DNA from 3 places in the Stenotrophomonas sp. 364 genome. Region 1 is predicted to be linked to each of the others. Evidence: predicted binding sites of a transcription regulator. Region 1 holds the regulator's gene; each other region holds the start of a gene.

The links. The regulator HrcA, encoded in region 1, represses chaperone genes, less so after heat shock. The targets are predictions, from matches to a motif close to TTNGCACTCNNNNNNNNNGAGTGCNAA.
Region 2: a site for HrcA is predicted at 5,283-5,309, ahead of GQ674_RS17305 (co-chaperone GroES). Genes of this name have one in related genera too.
Region 3: a site for HrcA is predicted at 5,346-5,372, ahead of rpoH (RNA polymerase sigma factor RpoH). Genes of this name have one in related genera too.

Annotation. Positions count from the first base shown of each region.
Region 1 covers NZ_CP047135.1:1,490,266-1,497,554, forward strand. The annotation lists gene fur (ferric iron uptake transcriptional regulator) at 1-124, shown strand, start outside; gene GQ674_RS07055 (SGNH/GDSL hydrolase family protein) at 209-1,450, opposite strand; gene GQ674_RS07060 (LysR family transcriptional regulator) at 1,546-2,463, shown strand; gene recN (DNA repair protein RecN) at 2,538-4,199, opposite strand; gene hrcA (heat-inducible transcriptional repressor HrcA) at 4,311-5,378, shown strand; gene grpE (nucleotide exchange factor GrpE) at 5,463-5,978, shown strand; gene dnaK (molecular chaperone DnaK) at 6,181-7,289, shown strand, end outside.
Region 2 covers NZ_CP047135.1:3,846,625-3,853,913, forward strand. The annotation lists gene GQ674_RS17285 (HAMP domain-containing sensor histidine kinase) at 1-1,108, opposite strand, end outside; gene GQ674_RS17290 (response regulator transcription factor) at 1,141-1,851, opposite strand; gene GQ674_RS17295 (pepsin/retropepsin-like aspartic protease family protein) at 1,964-2,881, shown strand; gene groL (chaperonin GroEL) at 3,190-4,839, opposite strand; gene GQ674_RS17305 (co-chaperone GroES) at 4,951-5,235, opposite strand; gene GQ674_RS17310 (endonuclease) at 6,053-7,289, shown strand, end outside.
Region 3 covers NZ_CP047135.1:3,926,017-3,933,305, forward strand. The annotation lists gene purH (bifunctional phosphoribosylaminoimidazolecarboxamide formyltransferase/IMP cyclohydrolase) at 1-1,123, shown strand, start outside; gene GQ674_RS17675 (hypothetical protein) at 1,141-1,998, shown strand; gene GQ674_RS17680 (hypothetical protein) at 1,998-2,900, shown strand; gene purD (phosphoribosylamine--glycine ligase) at 2,981-4,264, shown strand; gene rpoH (RNA polymerase sigma factor RpoH) at 4,460-5,335, opposite strand; gene GQ674_RS17695 (TonB-dependent receptor) at 5,830-7,289, opposite strand, start outside.

The DNA of each region.
Region 1 (7,289 bases):
CGGCAAGATCATCGAATTTGAAAGCCACGAAATCGAGGAGCTGCAGCGCAAGATCGCGGCTGACCACGGTTACGAGCTGGAAGAGCACTCGCTGGTGCTGTACGTGCGCAAGAAGCGCAAGTAACGGCCCGTTGGGCGGCCGTTAGGCCACCCTTGCCAGGCACAGTGCGTGATCGAACCCCGGGCCCTGGCCCGGGGTTTTTCGTTGTCAGCGCGGTGCCACCGGATGCGCCCCGGGAAGCAGTACCTGCAGATCCACCGCCTCGGCCATCGCCTGATTGCCCGCGTCGCCCGGGTGCAGGTGGTCGCCGGAGTCGTAGGCCGCCGCGATCCGTGAAGGAGTGGCCGGATCACGCAGGGCCGCGTCCAGGTCGATCACCGCATCGAACGGGCTGTCCGTGCGCAGCCAGCGGTTGAGCTGCTGGCGCAGGGCGTCCTTGTCCGGCTGGTAGTAGTCGTCCAACGGCGTGCCGGGCAGGGCGCCGACGAAGGGCGGCAGTGTGGCGCTCAGGATGCGCAGCCCCCGGCGGTGGGCCTGTTCGACCAGCGTGCGGTAGCCCGCCTGCAGCTCGCTCAGGCGGGGCCGGGCCTGATCGCGGGCAAACGCGGTACCCGGCCAGGCGATGTCGTTGATGCCGATCAGCACGATCACGCTGGCGATGCCGGGCTGGTCGAGCACGTCGCGCTGGAAGCGCTCAAGGGCCGATTCGCCCATGCCATCGCGCAGCAGGCGTCCGCCGGAAATGCCGGCGTTGACCACCGCCACGCCGCGCGGGGCCAGCCGTTCGGCCAGGTGGTCGGTCCAGCGCTGATCGCGGTCCAGGCTGGCGGTGGCGCCATCGGTGATGGAATCGCCGATCACCACGACGCTGCGGGCGCCGGCGGCGGCCTGCACCTCGATTCCGGTCAGGAACAGGCGGGCAGTGGTGGTGGACGCCGTGTCCATCCGCGGCGCCAGGGTCTGGTCGCCGGCCCCGATCGACGCGGTCTGGCGGCCATCCCAGTGGAAGGTGCGCAGCGGCGTGTGCGCGGGAACGTAGACACTGACCTGCACGGCTTGCAGATTGCGGGTGGACAGCATCACCGGGTCGCTCAGGCGCGCCTGGCCCGGAGCGATCTGCGTGCCGGCGTGGCCGTCGAAGGTCAGCGCAAGCGGTGCCTGGCCATCGGCACCGGCCACGCTGGCCGCGCCGATCCGCAGCGGCGTGGTGCCGTAGGCGTTGCTCAGGCGAACCCGCAGCTGTTCGCCGCCGAGGCTGAGGCGGGCGGTCTGGCGGAAGGTCTGCCCTTCCAGGGCGGCTGGGATCAGGGTGGGAAACAGGAACGACGCGTCCCAGACCGGCTGCGGGCTGGCCTGCCAGCTGGCCACCCATGGGGCGGGCGCCTGGGCGAACGCCGGGGTCGATGCGGCGAGCAGGGCGGCGGCGGCGAGGCGGGTAAGGGCGTTCATTGGCGATCCGTTGGAGGGGGACGGCCATCGTGATCTTCGCTGCATCTGTGAACTAGACTGCTCGCGGACAATCATCTGTGAACTGGATTCACCCCATGGCAGGCACCGACATCAACCGTTCGGGCGAACTGGAAGTGTTCGTCCGGGTCATCGAAACCGGCGGCTTCTCGGCTGCGGCGCGCTCGCTGGAACTGAGCCCTTCGGCGGTCAGCAAGCTGGTGTCCCGGCTGGAACAGCGGCTGGGCACGCGGTTGCTGCAGCGATCCACCCGGCAGCTGCAGCTGACCCCCGAGGGCTGTGCCTTCTACGAGCGCGGGCTGCGGGTGCTGGCCGACCTGGACGAGGCCGAACGCTGCGCCAGTGCCCATGCCGCGCCGCGCGGGCGCCTGCGGGTGAATGCCAACGTGCCGTTCGGGCACCACTTTCTGTTGCCGCTGTTACCCGGCTTCCTGGCCGCGCATCCGCAGGTGGGCGTGGACGTGGTGCTGACCGACGAGGTCATCGACCTGCTCGAGCAGCGCACCGATGTGGCGGTGCGGGCGGGGCCATTGAAGAGCTCCAGCCTGGTGGCGCGGCGGCTGGGCGCGACCCGGATGATGATCGTGGCGGCGCCCGCCTACGTGGCGCGGCACGGGATGCCGCAGGACGTGGAGGCCCTGCTGACACACAACCGGTTGGATATCGCCCACCCGCGTGCGCAGTCCGGCTGGCCGCTGGTGGTCGACGGCGAGCGGCGGGTGGTGCAGACCGGCGGCAGTGCGCGCGCCAGCGATGGCGAGGCGTTGCGCCGGCTGGTGCTGGGGGGCGTGGGGCTGGCGCGGCTGGCGGCGTTCCAGGTGCAGGCCGACGTCGCGGCCGGGCGGTTGGTGCCGGTGCTGGAGCCAGCCAATCCGGGTGATCTGGAAGAGGTGCACGCGGTGTTCCAGGGGCAGGGCGGGTACCTGCCGCTGCGGGTACGTGCGCTGCTGGATTACCTGGTGGAACGGGTGGATCTGGCCAAGCCGTTGGGATGAGCGGCGTGCGGGTGGATGCATCGGGCGGAGGTACGCCAGGCGGGTAGGTACCGACCGTCGGTCGGTACCCCGCCTCACACCTGCAGCAGCTTGCGGGCTGCCGCGCGGGCTTCCTTGCTGACTTCCACGCCGCCCAGCATCCGCGCCAGTTCTTCCTCGCGGGCCTTGGGGTCCAGTTTTTCCACTGCGCTCTGGGTCATGCCGTCCACCGGGGCCTTGCTGACCCGGTAATGGGCGTGGCCCTTGGAAGCGACCTGCGGCAGGTGGGTGACGCACAGCACCTGACGCTTCTCGCCCAGGGCGCGCAGCTTGTGCCCGACGATGTCGGCCACCGCGCCGCCGATACCCGAATCCACTTCGTCGAAGACCATCGTCGGTACCGCGTCCAGGCCAAGCGCCGCCACCTCGATGGCCAGCGAAATACGCGACAGCTCACCGCCCGAGGCGACCTTGCGCAGGGCGCGCGGTGGCTGGCCGGCGTTGGCCGCCACCAGGAACTCCACGCGCTCGGCGCCGTTCGGGTCGGGCTTGGCCACGGCCTGCGGCTCGATATCGATCAGGAACTGGCCGCCGCCCATGCCGAGCTCGCCGATCAGGGTGGTGGTGGTGTCCGACAGCGCCTTGGCCGCCTTGCGCCGGCTTGCGCTGAGTGTGTCGGCCACGGTCTGCCACTGGCCGGCGGCGCGCTCGATCTGCCCGGCCAGCGCCTGCAGGCGGGTGTCGGCACCGCGCAGCTGCTCGACCTCGGCTTCCATCGCGTCGCGGTGCTCGCCCAGCGTCTCCATCGGCACCCGGTGCTTGCGCGCCAGGTCGTGCAGGCGGCCGAGCCGGCGTTCGATGTCCTCGAACTGCTCGGGGTCGGCATCCAGGTCGTCATGCACCCGGTCCAGCAGCGCCAGGGCCTCGTCCAGCTGGATGGCCGCGCTGTCGAGCAGGGCGTCCACCTCGCCCAGGCGCGGGTCGTGTTCGGCCACGCGGGCCAGTTCGTGGCGGGTCTGCTGCAGCAGCTGCAGTGCCGAGGTGTCCTCGTCGCCATTGAGCCGGGCCACGGCGACATCGCAGGCGGCGATCAGGGCGCTGGCGTGGGCCTGGCGGCGATGGCTGCTGCCCAGCTGGGCGATCGAGGCCGGCTCCAGGTCTTCGCGCTGCAGCTCGCCCAGCTGGTGTTCCAGGTAGCCGATGCGGTCGCTGACGTCGCCCTGGCGCGAAAGCGCTTCGGCCTCGTCCACCAGCGCCTGCCAGCGGGCGGCGGCTTGGCGGACCTGGCCGCGCTCGGCGTCGTTGCGCGCGAACGCATCCAGCAGCGCCAGCTGCGAGGGCCGCGCCAGCAGGGCCTGCTGTTCGTGCTGGCCGTGGATTTCGACCAGGGTCGAGGCCAGTTCGGTCAGCTGGGTGAGGGTGACCGGGCGCCCGTTGATCCAGGCGCGGGAGCCGCCATCGGCGCGGATGATCCGGCGCAGCTGGCACTGGTCTTCGTCGTCCAGTTCGTTCTCGCGCAGCCAGCGCCGCGCCGGGGCGTCCTCGCCGGGGGCGAATTCGGCCGACAGTTCGGCGCGGGCGGCGCCGTGGCGGACCACGCCGCTGTCGGCGCGCAGCCCGGACAGGAAGCCGAGGGCGTCCACCATCAGCGACTTGCCGGCGCCGGTCTCGCCGGACACCACGGTCATGCCCGGTCCGAATTCGAGTTCGGTAGCACGGACGACGGCAAAATCCTTGATCGATAGATGTTTGAGCATGGTTGTCTGTTCTTGAGCCGCGCAACGCTAGCATGGGGCGGGGACAGCTCCAATAACTTGCCTTCGGCCCCCGGAGCCATTATCTAGGATGGCGTCTCACAGGCTGATTCCATGCACCCCACTGCGTCACATCTTGCGCCCCGCGCCCGCCACCTGCTGCGGACGCTGATCGCCCGCCACATCCAGGACGGCGAACCGGTAGGCTCGCAGACACTGGCACGGCTGGCTGGGCTGGATGTCAGCCCGGCCACCATCCGCAACATTCTGGGTGACCTGGAAGACCTGGGCCTGCTCAGTTCCCCGCATACCTCGGCCGGGCGGGTGCCTACCGCGCACGGCTACCGGGTGTTCGTGGACAGCCTGGTCAAGATGCAGCCGCCCGGCGAGGGCGAGCTGAGCCGGCTGCGCACCGAACTGGCCAGCGGCAGCGGCACCCAGGCCTTGCTGGGCAGTGCCTCGGAGCTGCTGTCGGCGATGAGCCACTTCGTCGGCGTGGTCAGCGCGCCGCGGCGCGAACAGTTCGCCTTCCGGCATATCGATTTCGTGGCGCTGGACGCGCGCCGGGTGCTGGCCATCCTGGTGTTTGCCGACAACGAAGTGCAGAACCGGGTGATCGAGCCTCGCCGCAGCTTCGGCCCCGGCGAGCTGGAACAGGTGGCCAACTATCTCAATGCCAACTGCGCCGGGCGGCCCTTGTCGGAGATCCGCCAGCGTCTGCTGCTGGAACTGCGCGACGCGCAGTCGGAAATGGAACAGCTGCTGGCCCACGGCATCGAGCTGGCCGAACAGGCGCTGGTACCGCCGGCCGACGACATGGTGCTGGCCGGCGCGACCCGGCTGATGGGGGTGCAGGACCTGTCCGACCTGGAGCGGCTGCGCGAGCTGTTCGAGGTGTTCGCCAGCAAGCGCGAGATCCTGCAGCTGCTCGAGCGCACCATCCAGGCGCCGGGGGTACGCATCTTCATTGGCGAGGAGACCGGGGTGATGCCGCTGGAAGGGGTGTCGCTGGTCACCGCGCCGTACTCGGCCGGTGGCCAGGTGCTGGGCGTGCTGGGGGTGATCGGGCCCAAGCGCATGGCGTACGACCGCATGATTCCGCTGGTGGAGGCCACCGCCCAGGTGCTGGGCGCGGCGCTGGCCGACCCGGCCGGCGGTGGATTGTCCCGCGATCGCGCATAAAACCCGCGGCTGGACTCTTGAAACGGCACCCCGCGCCCACATAGGGGTGGGTGGAGGCGGAGAGTCACCGCCAAGGATCCGGAAATGAACCAAGATCAGCCTGATATCGCATCCCAGAATCCCGCCGGTGAACCGGCTGCCGAGCCGTCCCTGCAGCAGCAGCTGGACAGCCTGCACAATGAAGTGGCGCTGCTGCGCGCCGAATCGCTGCGCGAGCGTGCCGACCTGGACAACCAGCGCAAGCGCGTGGCCCGCGACGTCGAACAGGCGCGCCGCTTCGCCAACGAAAAACTGCTGGGCGAGCTGCTGCCGGTGTTCGACAGCCTGGATGCCGGCCTCAACAGCGCCGGTGCCGAGCCCAGCCCGCTGCGCGAAGGCCTGGAGCTGACCTACAAGCAGCTGCTCAAGGTCGCCGCCGACAACGGCCTGACCCTGCTGGACCCGACCGGCCAGGCATTCAACCCCGATCACCACCAGGCCATCAGCCAGGTCGACGCGCCCGGCGCGGCGCCCGGCAGCGTGGTCCAAGTGTTCCAGAAGGGCTACCTGCTCAACGATCGTCTGCTGCGCCCGGCCCTGGTGGTTGTGGCCCGCGACTGATCTGGGCGATGGCCAGCCGGTCGTCGGCCAGCCGGTCATCGGCCAGCCGGGCAGAGCCCGGCTCTACTGGACGCTGAACACGTTGGGCCGCCATCGGACACTGTGTTTGGTGGATGGCTTGAAAGTTCTCCCGGCGTCCCACACATCCCATTCATAACCCGGCAACTGCCGGATGTTCCCCGACATTTCAGGAGTCTCCCTCATGGGCAAGATCATTGGTATCGACCTCGGCACCACCAACTCGTGTGTGGCGATCATGGACGGCGGCAAGGCCCGCGTCATCGAAAACGCCGAGGGTGACCGCACCACCCCGTCCATCGTCGCCTACACCAAGGACGGCGAAGTGCTGGTCGGCGCCTCGGCCAAGCGCCAGGCCGTGACCAACCCGAAGAACACCTTCTACGCCGTCAAGCGCCTGATCGGCCGCAAGTTCACCGACGCTGAAGTCCAGAAGGACATCGCGCACGTGCCTTACGGCATCCTGGCCCACGACAACGGCGACGCCTGGGTGCAGACCAGCGACGCCAAGAAGATGGCCCCGCAGGAAATCTCCGCCCGCGTGCTGGAGAAGATGAAGAAGACCGCCGAAGCCTTCCTGGGTGAGACCGTCACCGAGGCAGTGATCACCGTGCCGGCCTACTTCAACGACAGCCAGCGCCAGGCCACCAAGGACGCCGGCCGCATCGCGGGCCTGGACGTCAAGCGCATCATCAACGAGCCGACCGCCGCAGCGCTTGCCTATGGCCTGGACAAGGGCGACAACAAGGATCGCAAGATCGTGGTGTACGACCTGGGCGGCGGCACCTTCGACGTGTCGGTGATCGAAATCGCCAACGTCGACGGTGAGAAGCAGTTCGAAGTGCTGGCCACCAACGGCGACACCTTCCTGGGCGGCGAAGACTTCGACAACCGCGTCATCGAGTACCTGGTCGACGAATTCAACAAGGACCAGGGCATCGACCTGCGCAAGGATCCGTTGGCCCTGCAGCGCCTGAAGGACGCCGCCGAGCGCGCCAAGATCGAGCTGTCCAGCGCCCAGCAGACCGAAGTGAACCTGCCGTACGTCACCGCGGACGCGACGGGCCCGAAGCACCTGAACATCAAGCTGACCCGCGCCAAGCTGGAAGCGCTGGTGGAAGAGCTGATCAAGAAGTCGATCGAGCCGTGCCGCGTGGCGCTGAACGACGCCGGCCTGCGCTCGAGCGACATCAGCGAAGTGATCCTGGTCGGCGGCCAGACCCGCATGCCGAAGGTGCAGCAGGCCGTCACCGAGTTCTTCGGCAAGGAACCGCGCAAGGACGTCAACCCGGA
Region 2 (7,289 bases), 2.4 Mb from region 1:
TGCCGGGACCGCGGTCGGCCACCTCCATCAGGATCACGCCATCGCCCCTGTCCAGGCGTACCTCGGCTGCGCCGGCGTAACGGAGCGCGTTGTCGATGAGGTTGTCCACCGCGCGCCGCAGCTGCAGCGCATCGACGGGAAGGGTGACCGGGTCGGCATGCGTGAGCCGTACATCCGCGCCACGTGCCTGCGCGTGCTGGGCGCATTCCTCCAGCAGCAGGTGCAGCGCGCTGGGATGGCGCTGCGCGGCATGCAGTTCGCCGCGTGCATAGTCGAGTACCTGGTCGATCATGCTGGTCATGCGCGCGATATCGGCCACCATGCGCTCGGCCTGCGCCGGCGGTGCGCTGTCGGCGCGCAGGCGCAGGCCGGTAAGGGGCGTGCGCAGGTCGTGGGCGACCGCGGCCAACATGCGGGTCACCTCATGGGCCTGGTCGCGCAGGCGTTCGCGCGCGGCGTTCATCGCCTCGGCCATGACCTGCACTTCGCGCGGCCCCTCCACGGGCAGGCGCGCGGTGGACTGCAGCGACAGGTCCGCGCTGGCATCGGCCAGGCGGCGCAGCGGTCCGGTCACCCGCAGCGCCAGCCAGGCCGCCAGCGGCGCCAGCAGTACCGCGCCAGCCAACAGGGCCAGCAGCACCTGGCGTCGCCATTGCAGCAGCGCGCTGTAGTCGGCGCCGACCACGGTCCACTGGCCATCAGGCCGCTGCACCGCCAGCTCGAACGCCGGCCACAACAGACCGGGCAACAGCAATGCCTCTTCCACCGTGGCGCGCTGCTCGGGGCCACTGGCCAGCAGCTGCCCCTGCTTGATCACCTGTACCTGCACGGCAGTGGGATCGGTGCTGCGCTGCCAGACTGTGCGCACCCGCGCGCGCGGCACGCCCAGGCGGGCCGCCACCACGCTGCTCATCCAGTCGTTGTTGCTGCCCGCCGGCGGCTGCGCCTGCCGCCAGCGGCGCAGGCCCAGGTCGGCGGCCGCGCGCTCGCCAGCCATCACCTGGAGCGCCTGCTGCAGGTTCATCTGCGGCGCGGCCGGGCTGGGCAGCGCCCACACCACGGCGAAGCTGACCGCCTGCGCCACCAGCAGCGTGGCCAGGGTCAGCAGGGCCACCCAGGTGGCGGTACGCCAGGGGCGGCTCATCGGCGGGTAACCGGCGCTGCGAAGCGATAGCCCTCCCCGCGCAGGGTCTGCACCAACGCGTCGCCGCCCGTGGCTGCCTGGGCGAGCTTGCGGCGCAGGCGGCTGACCGCCAGGTCGATGGCGCGATCGAACGGTTCGCTGTCCTCGCCACGGGTGAGCCGCAGCAGCTGCTCGCGGCTGAGCACGCGGCCGGCGCGTTCGGCCAGCACGCGCAGCAGCGCGAACTCGCCGCGGGTGAGGGCGATTTCATTGGCCTGCGGCGTCAGCAGACGGTGCTGCTCCACCTGCAATTGCCAGCCCTCGAAGTGCAGCGTGGTGGAAGGCGCGACCATCTCCCCCTTGTGCGCGCGGCGCAGCAGCGCGCGTACGCGGGCCAGCAGCTCGCGCGGGTCGAATGGCTTGGCCAGGTAGTCGTCGGCCCCCATCTCCAACCCGATCACGCGATCGGGGGTGCTGCCCATCGCGCTGAGCATCAGGATCGGGATGCCGCTGGCCTGCAATCGTCGGCAGACCGACAGGCCGTCTTCGCCGGGCATCATCCAGTCGAGCACGATGAGGGCGGTACGCTGCTGGGCCAGCAATGCATCGAGCATGGCCGCATCGGCGGCCACACGCACCTGGTAGCCGTGCTGGCGCAGGCAGTCGGCGATGGCGTCGCGGATACTGGCGTCGTCGTCCACCACCACGATGTCGATTGCTGCAGGCATGCGCCGATTATGGCGTGGGTTTGTATCGGGAGTGTATCGACACGCGCGCCACGCCGACATCGTCCCGATACCGCCAACGGTTGTACTGGCCTCCCCTAACGGAGACCGTCCCATGCGCATCACGCCCCTGCTCGCCCTTGCCTGCCTGACCACCCTGCCCGCGCAGGCCGCCACGGCCACCCATGAGATCCCGATGTGGATGCAGGGTGGCCACCCTACCGTCGCGGTGCAGCTGGGTGACAGCGTGGAGCCGCTGCACTTCGTGATCGACAGTGCGGCCGGGGCCACGGTGATGGACCAGGCCACGGCGCGACGACTGGGGCTGGATGACCCTGAAGCGGCAGGCGTCGAGGTGGAGGGTGCCACCGATAGCAGCGCGGTGCTGCGCCGTACCCGCACCACGCGCTGGCAGGTGGGCACCCTCTCGTTCGAGGCTGCGACCATGCAGACCGACCTGAGCCAGCTGGGCAAGGATGGGCGCCGCATCGATGGCATCCTCGGCAACGATGTCACCGACCGCTTCGATACCACCTTCGATATCGCCGGCCAGCGCGTGCTGCTGCAGCCGCCAGGCCGGATGCCGGCAGATTCCGGCTGCGCACCCAACGCCGTGCCGGTCCGCGATGCGAGCATGCAACGGTTCGGTTTCATCCCGGTCCAGTTGGGTTCGCCGGCCGTGGAGGCCATCGCGGTAGTGGACACCGGCGCCGCGCAGACCGTCCTCAACAGCACCGCAGCCGGTGCGCTGGGCCTGCGCACCGATGGGAGCGATGCGCGCGTGCGGGTACGCGAAAAAGGCACCCGCGGGCTGGGCGAGCGTGTGATGGAGACCTGGCTGGCCACGTTGCCGGGCCTGCGCATGGGCCGTTGGCAGCACGCCCCGCTGGAGGTGCGGATCAGTGAGCTGCCGGTGTTCGCCTCGCTGGGATTGAAGGAGCGGCCGGCGTTGATCCTGGGGGCCGATGCGATGGCTGATACGCAGGTGCAGGTGGGCAGCGGCGCGGCGTGGGTCTGCCTGCGGCGCGGATGACCCACGCTGATGCCAGTGCCCAGGCAGCTCGATCCGCCCGGTGCGGCCGGTCCCCAACGTGTAGCCGCCAGGGAGCGGCCCGACGCATCGTGACGTGCGGTGAGGCGATCAGGCGCGCACAAAAAAAACCCCGCCTTCCGGCGGGGTTTTTCGTCGTACGTTGGCGCATGGTGGGTACCGACCATCGGCATGCCCTCCTTTCGGGCGAGCACCCTTCGGGCCGTCGCACGCGACGCTGGCAACGGTATTCGCCGTTGCCTGCGGTACCTACCGCTCCGATGTGTGCCGACCGATGGCCGGCATCTCCATCAGAAGTCCATGCCGCCCATGCCGCCCATGCCACCCATGCCGCCGCCCGCTGCGCCAGCGCCGTCATCCTTCTTCGGGGCTTCGGCAACCATCGCTTCGGTGGTGATCATCAGGCCGGCGATCGAGGCCGCGTTCTGCAGCGCCGAACGGGTCACCTTGGTCGGGTCCAGGATGCCGAATTCCAGCATGTCGCCGAATTCGCCGGTGGCCGCGTTGTAGCCGAAGCTGCCGGTGCCTTCCTTGACCTTGTTGACGATCACGGACGGCTCTTCGCCGGCGTTGGCCACGATTTCACGCAGCGGGGCTTCCATGGCGCGCAGGGCGATCTGGATGCCGTGGTTCTGGTCTTCGTTGGCACCCTTCAGGCCGCTCAGCGCGGTGACGGCACGGACCAGCGCAACGCCGCCGCCCGGGACCACGCCTTCTTCAACGGCTGCACGGGTCGCGTGCAGGGCGTCGTCGACGCGATCCTTCTTTTCCTTCATTTCGATTTCGGTCGAGGCACCGACCTTGATCACGGCAACGCCGCCGGCCAGCTTGGCCACGCGTTCCTGCAGCTTTTCACGGTCGTAATCGGACGAGGTGTCTTCGATCTGGGTCTTGATCTGGGTGACACGCGCGTCGATGTTGGCCTTCTCGCCAGCGCCATCGATGATGGTGGTGTTTTCCTTGGAGACCTGCACCTTCTTGGCGCGGCCCAGGTCCTTGATCGTCGCCTTTTCCAGCGACAGACCAATTTCCTCGGAGATCACGGTGCCGCCGGTCAGCACGGCCATGTCTTCCAGCATCGCCTTGCGACGGTCGCCGAAGCCCGGTGCCTTGACGGCCACGACCTTGACGATGCCACGGATGGTGTTGACCACCAGGGTAGCCAGCGCTTCGCCTTCGATGTCTTCGGCGATGATCAGCAGCGGCTTGCCGGCCTTGGCGACGCCTTCCAGCACGGGCAGCAGGTCGCGCACGTTGGAGATCTTCTTGTCGTGCAGCAGCACGTACGGATCGTCCAGGTCAGCGGTCTGCGACTGCTGGTTGTTGATGAAGTACGGGGACAGGTAGCCACGGTCGAACTGCATGCCTTCGACGACGTCCAACTCGTTGTCCAGGCCCGAGCCTTCTTCAACGGTGATGACGCCTTCCTTGGTCACGCGGCGCATGGCTTCGGCGATGATGTTGCCGATCGACTCGTCCGAGTTGGCCGAGATGGTGCCGACCTGGGCGATGGCCTTGTCGTCAGCGGTCGGCTTGGAGATGTTCTTCAGCTCGGCGACGGCGGCGATGACGGCCTTGTCGATACCGCGCTTGAGGTCCATCGGGTTCATGCCGGCCGCAACGGCCTTGGCGCCTTCGCGGATCAGGGCCTGGGCGAGCACGGTAGCGGTGGTGGTGCCGTCGCCGGCGTCGTCGTTGGTGCGGGAAGCAACTTCCTTCACCATCTGCGCGCCCATGTTCTCGAACTTGTCAGCCAGTTCGATTTCCTTGGCAACGGAGACGCCATCCTTGGTGATGGTCGGGGCGCCGAAGCTCTTTTCGAGCACGACGTTGCGGCCCTTCGGGCCCAGGGTGGCCTTGACGGCATTGGCGAGAACGTTGACGCCGCGAACCATGCGGGCGCGAGCGTCTTCACCGAAACGAATATCTTTGGCAGCCATTGCGATTACCTTTTTTGTAGCGCCGGGCGATGCCCGGCTGCTTGAATGGGGGATACGGTCGACCGGTCAGTCCGGCTACCGCGCAGCGGGGCAGAGCCCCGCTCTACGTCATCAGATGATGGCGAGGATGTCGTCTTCGCGCAGGACCTTGTACTCGACGCCATCGGACTTGTAGCTGCTGCCGGCGTACTGGCCGTAGATGACCTTGTCACCGACCTTCAGCGACGGCGCGCGGACGCTGCCGTTGTCCAGGGGCTTGCCCGGGCCGACGGCCACGACTTCACCCTTGGTCGACTTTTCCTTGGCGGAATCCGGAATCACGATGCCGCCGGACGAGATTTCGTCGGCTTCGATCGGCTTGACTACGACGCGGTCATGAAGCGGCTTGATGCTCATGTGAGACCCTTTTAAGTTGTTGATTGGTCTAGGAAAGTCTGGCGATGTTAGCACTCGCACAGGGCGACTGCCAGCCACGCTCACGAAAAAACCCGACGGTGCGGGTACAGAGCAGAGATGGTGCTGGGCACTTCCCTTTCAAGGGGGGGCGAGGGAGAAATTTTTCTCGCCTGCGGCCGGTGGGGGGCCCGAGGCAAGGTCAACCGCACCTCGAGTCTGCGGGCGTGGCGCGCCGGGCTGGTAGGGGTGGGGCTGCGGGACACGCTGCAAGTACGTCCCTGTAAGCTCCGTCGCCGCATCCATGCGGCTCAGGGTCCCGCATCCCCACCCCTACCACCCCTCAGACACTCTGCCGTTGCTCCCGGAGCAGCAGAACCAAGAGGCACTTGACCGCCAAGCAGATAAGGCGGCCGCTCTCCGCAGGCCCCAGCCAACTGTCTGGGGCGGGGGTGTGAGGGTTTACGGGACCCTCCACCGCATGGATGCGGTGGCGGAGCTTACAGGGGTGAGGACGCATTGCATGCGAGGCACTGCCTCGCATGCGTCCGAACGCACAGCCGCCAGCGGCTGGGCCGGGCCGCGGAGCGGGACTTGCAGCGTGTCCCGTGAACCCTCACACCCCCGCCCAGCCTGCAGGACCGGCCAACCGAGGCTCTGGCTCTGGCTCCGGCTCTTCAGCTTCGAAAAAAAAAGAACCCTCCCCCGCCAATTCCTTGACGCACGTCCCACTGCGGAAGGCCGATCCCGTCATATCGATAGATGTGTCATCTGGATTGATTAGATTCGGCCAGCAATACCCAATCACAAGGAGACGTAGATGAGGTTGCTTACACCGCTGTCCCTGGGGTGCCTGCTCGCATTGGCCGCCAACGCCGCCCAGGCAGACGTATTCATCAATGAACTGCATTACGACGACAGCACGCCCGCCGGCGATGTCGGCGAAGCCATCGAAGTCGTCGCCACCGGCGGAGAAGACCTCAGCACCTACCGCCTCTACCTCTACAACGGCAGCAACCCGTCCGCGGCCACCGTCTACGCCAACAACCCGGTCCCCGCCGGCGCTGCCGCTGGGTGCGGCAAGGCCACCCTGGCCACCGTCACCTACCCCACCAACGGCCTCCAGAACGGCGCCAACGACGGCATCGCCCTCGTCGACGCCAACGGCAAGGTCGTCCAGTTCATCAGCTACGAAGGCACCATCACCGCCAGCGGCGGCCCCGCCGCCGGACTGACCAGCCAGAACATCCCCGTCAGCGAAAGCAACAGCACCGCCCCCGGCACCTCCCTCCAGCTCACCGGCAGCGGCAGCCAGTACGCCCACTTCACCTGGGCCGAATCGGCCAAACAGACCTTCGGTGCCTGCAACAACGGCCAGACCTTCAGCGGCAGCGGCGGCACCGGTCCCAACACCCCGCCGTCGGTGCGCACCACCACCCCCGAACAGGGCGCCAGCACCTTCCCGGCCGCCGCCGACCTCCGCGTCACCTTCAGCGAAACCGTCACCCTGGCCAGCGGCGCGTTCGTGCTCAGCTGCGGCCAGTCCGGCACCGTGCCGCTCAGCCACGCCAGCAGCGGCAGCACCTTCACCGTCTCCACCAACACCGCCCTGGTGGCCGGCGAAGCCTGCCGGTTCGACATCCGCGCCACCAAGGTCAGCGACGCCCAGGGCGCCCGCCCCGCCGCCGACACCCGCATTGCCTTCACCGTGGCCAGCAGCACCGGCAACCCCGACCCGGGCAATCCCGACCCCGGCAACCCGGGCACCCCCGGCGAGTACTACTCGCGCGTCAACACCGCCAATCCCAGCCAGCTGCGCTGCTCGCTGCATGAAACCATCAAGGGCCATACCGCCTACCCGTACAGCGGCTCGGGCACCAGCACCTGGACCATCCTGGAAATCGCCGACGAAGATCCCAACAACAGCGGCAAGATCCTGGACGCCTACCGCAACCGCAGCTACACCAAGGTCAGCGGCCGCGCGGGCACCGGCAGCGGCTTGACCTACAACCGCGAGCACACCTGGCCCAACTCGCTGGGCTTTGCCAACACCACCG
Region 3 (7,289 bases), 2.4 Mb from region 1:
CGCCGAGCTGCTGGCCGAGCTGGACGCCAACGACGGCCAGCTGTCGGCGGCCAAGCGCTTTGCCTTCTCGGTGGCCGCGTTCAACCGCGTGGCCCAGTACGACGCGGCGATCAGCAACTACCTGTCGGCCGTTGCCGCCAGTGATGCGGTGGTGCCGGTGCGCAGCGAATTCCCGGCGCAGATGAATTCCAGCTTCGTGAAGGTGATGGACCTGCGCTACGGTGAGAACCCGCACCAGAGCGGCGCGTTCTACCGCGACCTGTACCCGGTGCCGGGGACGCTGGCCACCTTCCAGCAGCTGCAGGGCAAGGAGCTGAGCTACAACAACCTGGCCGACGCCGACGCGGCGTGGGAATGCGTGCGACAGTTCGACGCGCCGGCCTGCGTGATCGTCAAGCACGCCAACCCGTGCGGCGTGGCCGTGGGTGCCGGCAACGGCGATGCCTACGAGTTGGCCTACGCGACCGACCCGACCAGCGCCTTCGGCGGCATCATCGCCTTCAACCAGCCGCTGGATGCCGCCACCGCCAAGGTGATCCTGGACCGCCAGTTCGTTGAAGTACTGATCGCCCCGGACTACGAACCGGCGGCGCTGGAATACGCGCAGAAGAAGGCCAACGTGCGCGTGCTGCGCATTCCGCATGGGCAGGGCCGCAACAACTACGACACCAAGCGCGTGGGCTCGGGCCTGCTGATCCAGAGCGCGGACAACCGCGGCATGGCGCGCGACGAACTGACCGTGGTGAGCACGCTGGCCCCCACCGACACGCAGTTCGCCGACCTCCTGTTTGCCTGGAAGGTGGCCAAGTTCGTGAAGTCCAACGCCATCGTCTATGCCAAGGACAACCGCACCATCGGCGTGGGTGCCGGGCAGATGAGCCGGGTGTACTCGGCGCGCATCGCCGGCATCAAGGCCGCCGACGCGAACCTGGTGGTGGAAGGCTCGGTGATGGCCTCCGATGCGTTCTTCCCGTTCCGCGATGGCATCGATGCCGCCGCTGCGGCCGGCATCAAGGCGGTGATCCAGCCGGGCGGCTCGATGCGCGACAACGAAGTGATCGCCGCCGCTGACGAACACGGCCTGGCCATGGTGTTCACCGGCGTCCGCCACTTCCGCCACTGACCCCTGGAGCGACACGGATGTCCCCGCAGCCCATGAAGACCCTCGCCGCGCTGGCCATCGCCAGTGCGGCCGCGCTGGCCGGGTGCACCCCGGCCAGTGAACCGGCGGCCCCGGCCGCCCCCGTTGCGGCGCAGACGCCTGCCGCACCGGTGGCCCACGTCAGCCGTACCGCGCGGCTGCAGGCCTTTCTGACCGAACGCTATGGCAAGGCCGCGAAACTGGACGGGCAGTGGCGTGGCAGCTGGAGCCAGGACGGCGACACCCGCCCCACCGACTGGCGCGTGTGCGCCGAACAACCGGTGGTGACCGGCGACAGCTGGCAGCAGCTGCTGGCGGTCTGCGGCTGGCCGCTGGACGGCGCGCACCCGGACCCGGGCGCGATCGACTTCTTCGTGCTGCGCCCCGAGGGCGACCGCTTCGCCGTGGCCGCCGAACTGACCGGCCAGAACTTCGGCAGCCAGGGCCAGCCCGGCACGGTGCAGATCATCCGCGCCGGCAGCGACTTCTACGGGTTCCGCATCGAACATGGCTGGTTCGGCCAGGGCTATTCGCTGATCACCCAGACGCTGGTGCTGCCCGGCCCGAACGGGCTGGTGGAGGCCGGCGGCGTGCGCAGCCACATCGACAACAGCGGTGCCTACGACTGCGATGCCGCCGACGCCGAACCGGACTGCAGGACACGCCTGTTCGATCTCGATTTCAGCCTCACCTTCGACAGCCGCGACCCGGCCGCACGGCAGTGGCCGCTGGTGATCGAGGAAACCGGCCTGGGCTGTGGCGCTGCCCAGGTGCGGCGCGAGCATCGCTTCACGCTGGATGCGAAAACCTGGACCTACGCCTTCCCGGATGCCTTGAACCGGGAAGGGTGCGAGTGATGGGGTGCGCGGCCCGTGCAGTGCACCGGCTGCGCCCGTTCGCACTGGCCGCCGCATTGCTCGGCCTGCTCGCCGGGTGCGGTGATGCCACGCCCTCTTCCAACGCCGGCAAGCCACGCCGCGTGCTCGACAGCACCGTGCAGGTGGAAGATACGTTGGAGGTCAGCGGCACCGCCGATCAGCGCCTGCTGGGCTTTCTGCAAGCGCGCTATGGCGACAACGCCCGGCTGGACGCGCCGTGGCAGGACCAGTGGGACGACACCGAGGTGGAGGCGCTGCGCCCGGTCACGCGCAGCGTATGTGCCCGTGATACGCGCGATACCGATGGGCAGGTGCAGACGCTGCTGGCGGTCTGCCAGACGCTGGACGACGCCGCCAGCGTGGAACCGGGCCGCCTGGACCTGTACGTGCTGCGCGATGGTCCGTCCGTTGGCACCACCGAAGCGCCGCTGCTGGTCATCGCCCAGCGCCTGCAGGGCCAGTACGGCCACAGGGGCGCGCCGGGTACGGTCCAGGTGGAGCCGCTGGGCCCGCACCGCCACGCGTTCCGCATCACCCATGGCCAGATCCAGCGGGGCGTCACCCTCGCCTCGCGCACCTACGTGGCTGTGCACGCCAACCGCCTGCGCGAAGTAGCGGTGCTGCGCGAACACATCGACAACAGCGCCGCCCGGCCCTGCGGCGACGCAGGCAAGGGCTGCGATGACACCCCGTTCAACGTCGACTTCAGCATTGCGGTGGGCACCGCCGACGCGGTGGACGGGTACTGGCCGCTGACCGTGCGCAGCCGTGGGCAGGACTGTGCCGGGCCGGCGCACAGCTACGACCTGGTGGCGTTCGAAGCAGGCGCGCGCCGCTACGCGGTACCGGCGGAACTGCAGCGCGCGGGCTGCGCCGAGTAACCGGGCGCGCGGCCACGCCCATGCAGGGCCGGCCGACACCGCGTAAAATCGCGGGTCTGCCCCCACACGCGAGAACTGCATTGAAGATCCTGGTCATCGGCGCCGGCGGCCGTGAACACGCCCTGGCCTGGAAGCTGGCCCAGTCCGCGACGGTGGAGGAAGTGATCGTGGCTCCCGGCAACGCCGGTACCGCGACCGAGCCCAAGTGCCGCAACGTGCCGGTCAAGGTCACCGACCTGGACGGGCTGCTGGCCCTGGTGGCCGCCGAAGGCATCGGCCTGACCGTGGTCGGCCCGGAAGTGCCGCTGGTGGCCGGCGTGGTGGACCGTTTCCGTGCCGCCGGGCACCGCATCTTCGGGCCGACCGCCGCCGCCGCGCAGCTGGAAGGCAGCAAGGCGTACGCCAAGGACTTCCTGGCCCGCCACAACATCCCGACCGCATTCTATGCGGTACACACCGAGATCGAGCCGGCGCTGGCCTACATCCGCGAGAAGGGCGCGCCGATCGTGGTCAAGGCCGACGGCCTGGCCGCGGGCAAGGGCGTAATCGTGGCGATGACTCTGGACGAGGCCGAAGACGCGGTGCGCGACATGCTGTCGGGCAATGCGTTCGGCGACGCCGGCGCGCGCGTGGTGATCGAGGAATTCCTCGACGGCGAAGAAGCCAGTTTCATTTCCATGGTGGACGGCACCACCGCATTGCCGATGGCGACCTCGCAGGACCACAAACGCGTGGGCGACGGCGACACCGGCCCGAACACCGGCGGTATGGGCGCGTACTCGCCGGCCCCGGTGGTCACCGATGACGTGCATGCCCGCGTGATGCGCGAGGTGGTCAACCCGACCGTGCAGGGCATGATCGCCGACGGCATTCCTTTCACCGGTTTCCTCTATGCCGGGCTGATGATCGATGCCAATGGCGCGCCGAAGGTGATCGAGTTCAACGTGCGGTTCGGCGACCCGGAAACGCAGCCGGTGATGCTGCGCCTGCAGTCGGACCTGGTCGAGCTGGTGCAGGCGGCCATCGACGCACGCCTGCACGAGGTGGATGCGCAGTGGGATCCGCGCCCATCGCTGGGCGTGGTGATGGCGGCGGCGCCCTACCCGGAAACGCCGATCAGCGGCGATGTGATCCACGGCCTGGACACGGTGCCGCCCACGGCCAAGGTTTTCCATGCAGGCACGTCGCTGGACGCGCAGGGCCAGGTGGTGAGCGCGGGCGGCCGGGTGCTGTGCGTGGCGGCGCTGGGCGACAGCGTGAGCGACGCGCAGGCCAACGCGTATGCCGGCGTGGCGAAGGTGACCTGGGACAACGAGTTCCACCGCACCGACATCGGCTGGCGGGCAATCGCGCGGGAGAGGTGAGGCCGCGCGGATCCGCGCATGGCGTGGAGCGTGTGACGTCAGCGGCCCGGCATTGCCGGGCCGTTGCGTTACAGGATCGCGTCGACACCTTCCTTGGTGTCGGACAGATCAGCGGCCCCACATGGGCATAGCGGCTCCAGAAAAGAAAAAGGCCCGGCAATGCCGGGCCTTTCATCACCTCAACGCCGCCCCGCATTACGCGGTAAACAGCGCCTTCATCTTCTTCAGCGCGTTCGCCTCGACCTGGCGGATGCGCTCGGCCGACACGCCGTACTCGTCGGCCAGCTCCTGCAGGGTGACCTTGCTGTCCGCGTCCAGCCAGCGACGGCGGATGATGTCGCGCGAACGCGCATCCAGTTCGGCCATGCCTTCGCGCAGCAGCTGCAGCTTGTTGTCTTCGCTGTCGGCACGTTCGTAGGCCATCGACGGATCTTCCGCGTCGGCCACAAGGTACGCAGCCGGCGACGGCGGGGCGTTTTCGTTGTCTTCGTCGCTGGGCGCATCGAAACCGATATCGCGGCCGGACAGGCGCGATTCCATTTCAAGCACTTCGCGCTCGGAGACGTTCAGGTCCTTCGCCACGGCGCGCACTTCGGCCGCGTTCATCCAGCCCAGGCGGGTCTTGGACTTGCGCAGGTTGAAGAACAGCTTGCGCTGCGCCTTGGTGGTGGCGACCTTCACGATGCGCCAGTTCTTCAGGATGAACTCGTGCATTTCCGCACGGATCCAATGCACCGCGAACGACACCAGGCGTACGCCCATGTCCGGGTCGAAGCGCTTCACCGCCTTCATCAGGCCGATGTTGCCTTCCTGGATCAGGTCGCCCAGGGCGAGGCCGTAGCCGTTGTAGCCACGGGCCACGTGCACCACGAAGCGCAGGTGGGAATGGACCAGCTCGCGCGCGGCGTCCAGATCCAGCTCGTCGCGGAAGCGGCGGGCCAGGTCCTGCTCGTCATCGACCGACAGCACCGGGATCTGGTGCACGGCACCGATGTAGGCGTCCAGCGAACCGAGCGCACTGGGAATCGGGAGATTGTTTGCCACAAGGGCAGTAGACGTGTTCTGGCTCATAGGGCTCATCTTAGCAGTCTGAAACTTGGACTGCTAAAGGGGAGAGAAGTTCCAGCGTTCTGTTCATGCAACGATGGCACTGATTACCTGGATAACGTACCGCGAAATGATGACAGTGGCGAGAGGGTCAAAAAATAAGGCAAACACCTTTTAAATCAATGACTTGATCGAATAAATGCGGCCACGGAGCGTCGATTTCCGCTGAACGACCGGATTCTGTCACCCCATTCAGGCGAAAAGTGTTGGCAGGCATTCAGCCCGGCGAGCAGGGGGTGCGGCGTCGGCCAGCGAACACCGCAATCAACAGGGTGGATCGGTAGCCCCCAGCCGGGCAGAGCCCGGCTCTACGAAGAGCGCGATTCCCGGGCCAGAGACATCGCGTTGGCCCAGCCGGGCAGAGCCCGGCTCTACGAGCGGCGGCCGGAGCCGACCGCCGAAGCCGCCCTCTCCGGTAGTGCCATGCCGATGCGTGGCAGGCCAGCCAACGCCGAAGCCTAGTAATACCCCGCCATGTTCAAGAAGAATCCCTTCTGGTCGTACTTCAGCTCGGTCATGTCGTCGCTGAACTCGGTGAAGTTGTAGCCCACCCCGACCTTGAAGTTCTCCCCCACCCGGCGGTCCACGCCCAGCAGCCAGCCCTTGCGGACGCCGCCGTCGCGGACCTTCAGCCAGCGGTGCTCGGCCAGTCCTTCCCACTTCTCGAACAGGCGGTAGCGCAGCTGCAGGGCGGCGAAGTCGGCGCGGCTGTCCAGCCAGGCGCCTTCGCCGCGGCCGGTGCGGTAGTCGCCCCAGCGTGAGGCGAGTTTGGCCGCCACTTCCCAGCGCGCGCCCAGCTGGCGGATGCCCTCCAGCGACAGCACCTGCGAGCGCTGGTCGTACAGGTTGCCGCCTTCCTGGCCCAGCGAGGCCACGTCGTAGAGATAGGTGAACTTGCCGAAGCCCGCCCAGCCGGTGGCATCGTGCGGACGCCAGGCGAAGCCCATGTTGGTTTCCACCAGCTTGGCGTCGGCCACCGGGTTGATGCGGTCGTCGGTGTCGGCGTAGTTGGCCCGCAACGCAAAGCGCCAGTCTTCGTTGAGCTTGTACAGCAGGCGGTTGGTGGTCACCCATTGCTCGCGCTGCTCGGCACCGCTGTCGCGACGGTACTCCAGCTTGCTGTTCCACTGCGCCACCGCGTCGGTGCGGCCGCCGCTGACGCTGTACGCGCGGCGGTCGATGCGGCCCAGGGTGGAATCCAGTTCACCGTCCATCACGGTGAAGCCCAGGTTCCAGCCCTGCGCGGGATAGAAGTCCATGCCGAAGGTGTGCACCAGCCCGGCGCTGTCCTGGCGACGGTCCTTGAGGTATTGGCTTTCGTTGTAGACGTTGACCTGGTTGCTCAGGCGCCAGCGCTGGCCCAGCGTCCAGCCGCTCTGCAGGCCGGTGTCGAACAGCGGGTCGGTGCCGGTGCGGTCGGTGCTGTAGCTGTAACTGCCGTACAGGCTGTGGTCCGGCGCCATGCGGTACTCGGCATCCACCTTGGCCCCGTTGCCGCGGCTGCCGCCGCTGACTTCGGCGCCCACGCTGCTGCGATCGCCAAACAGATAGCGCGCGCCCAGGGTGAGCAGGTCGTTCTTCTCGTAGGCGCCGCCGTCATCGTCCAGGGTCACCTGGCCGGTGCCGTACAGCTCCCACGACGACCCGAAGCGCTGCCGGTAGCCGATTGCCGCCAGCATCGCCGACACGTCCTGCAGCGCCTGCTCCTCGCGTACGCGGCGCAGTTCGCCGGTGAGCTGGCCGTCGTTGCCCAGCCGCCACTCGGCGGTGAGCTGGCTCTGCTCCAGGGCCAGCTCACCCTGCTCGGTGCGGGTGTGGCGGCCGTACAGGCTGAAGTCGTCGGTGAGGTAGCCCAGGAACTCCGCGCCGTATTCCTGGATCGGCTGGCCGGTGTCCTGGCGGGCGACCGAGAAACCGG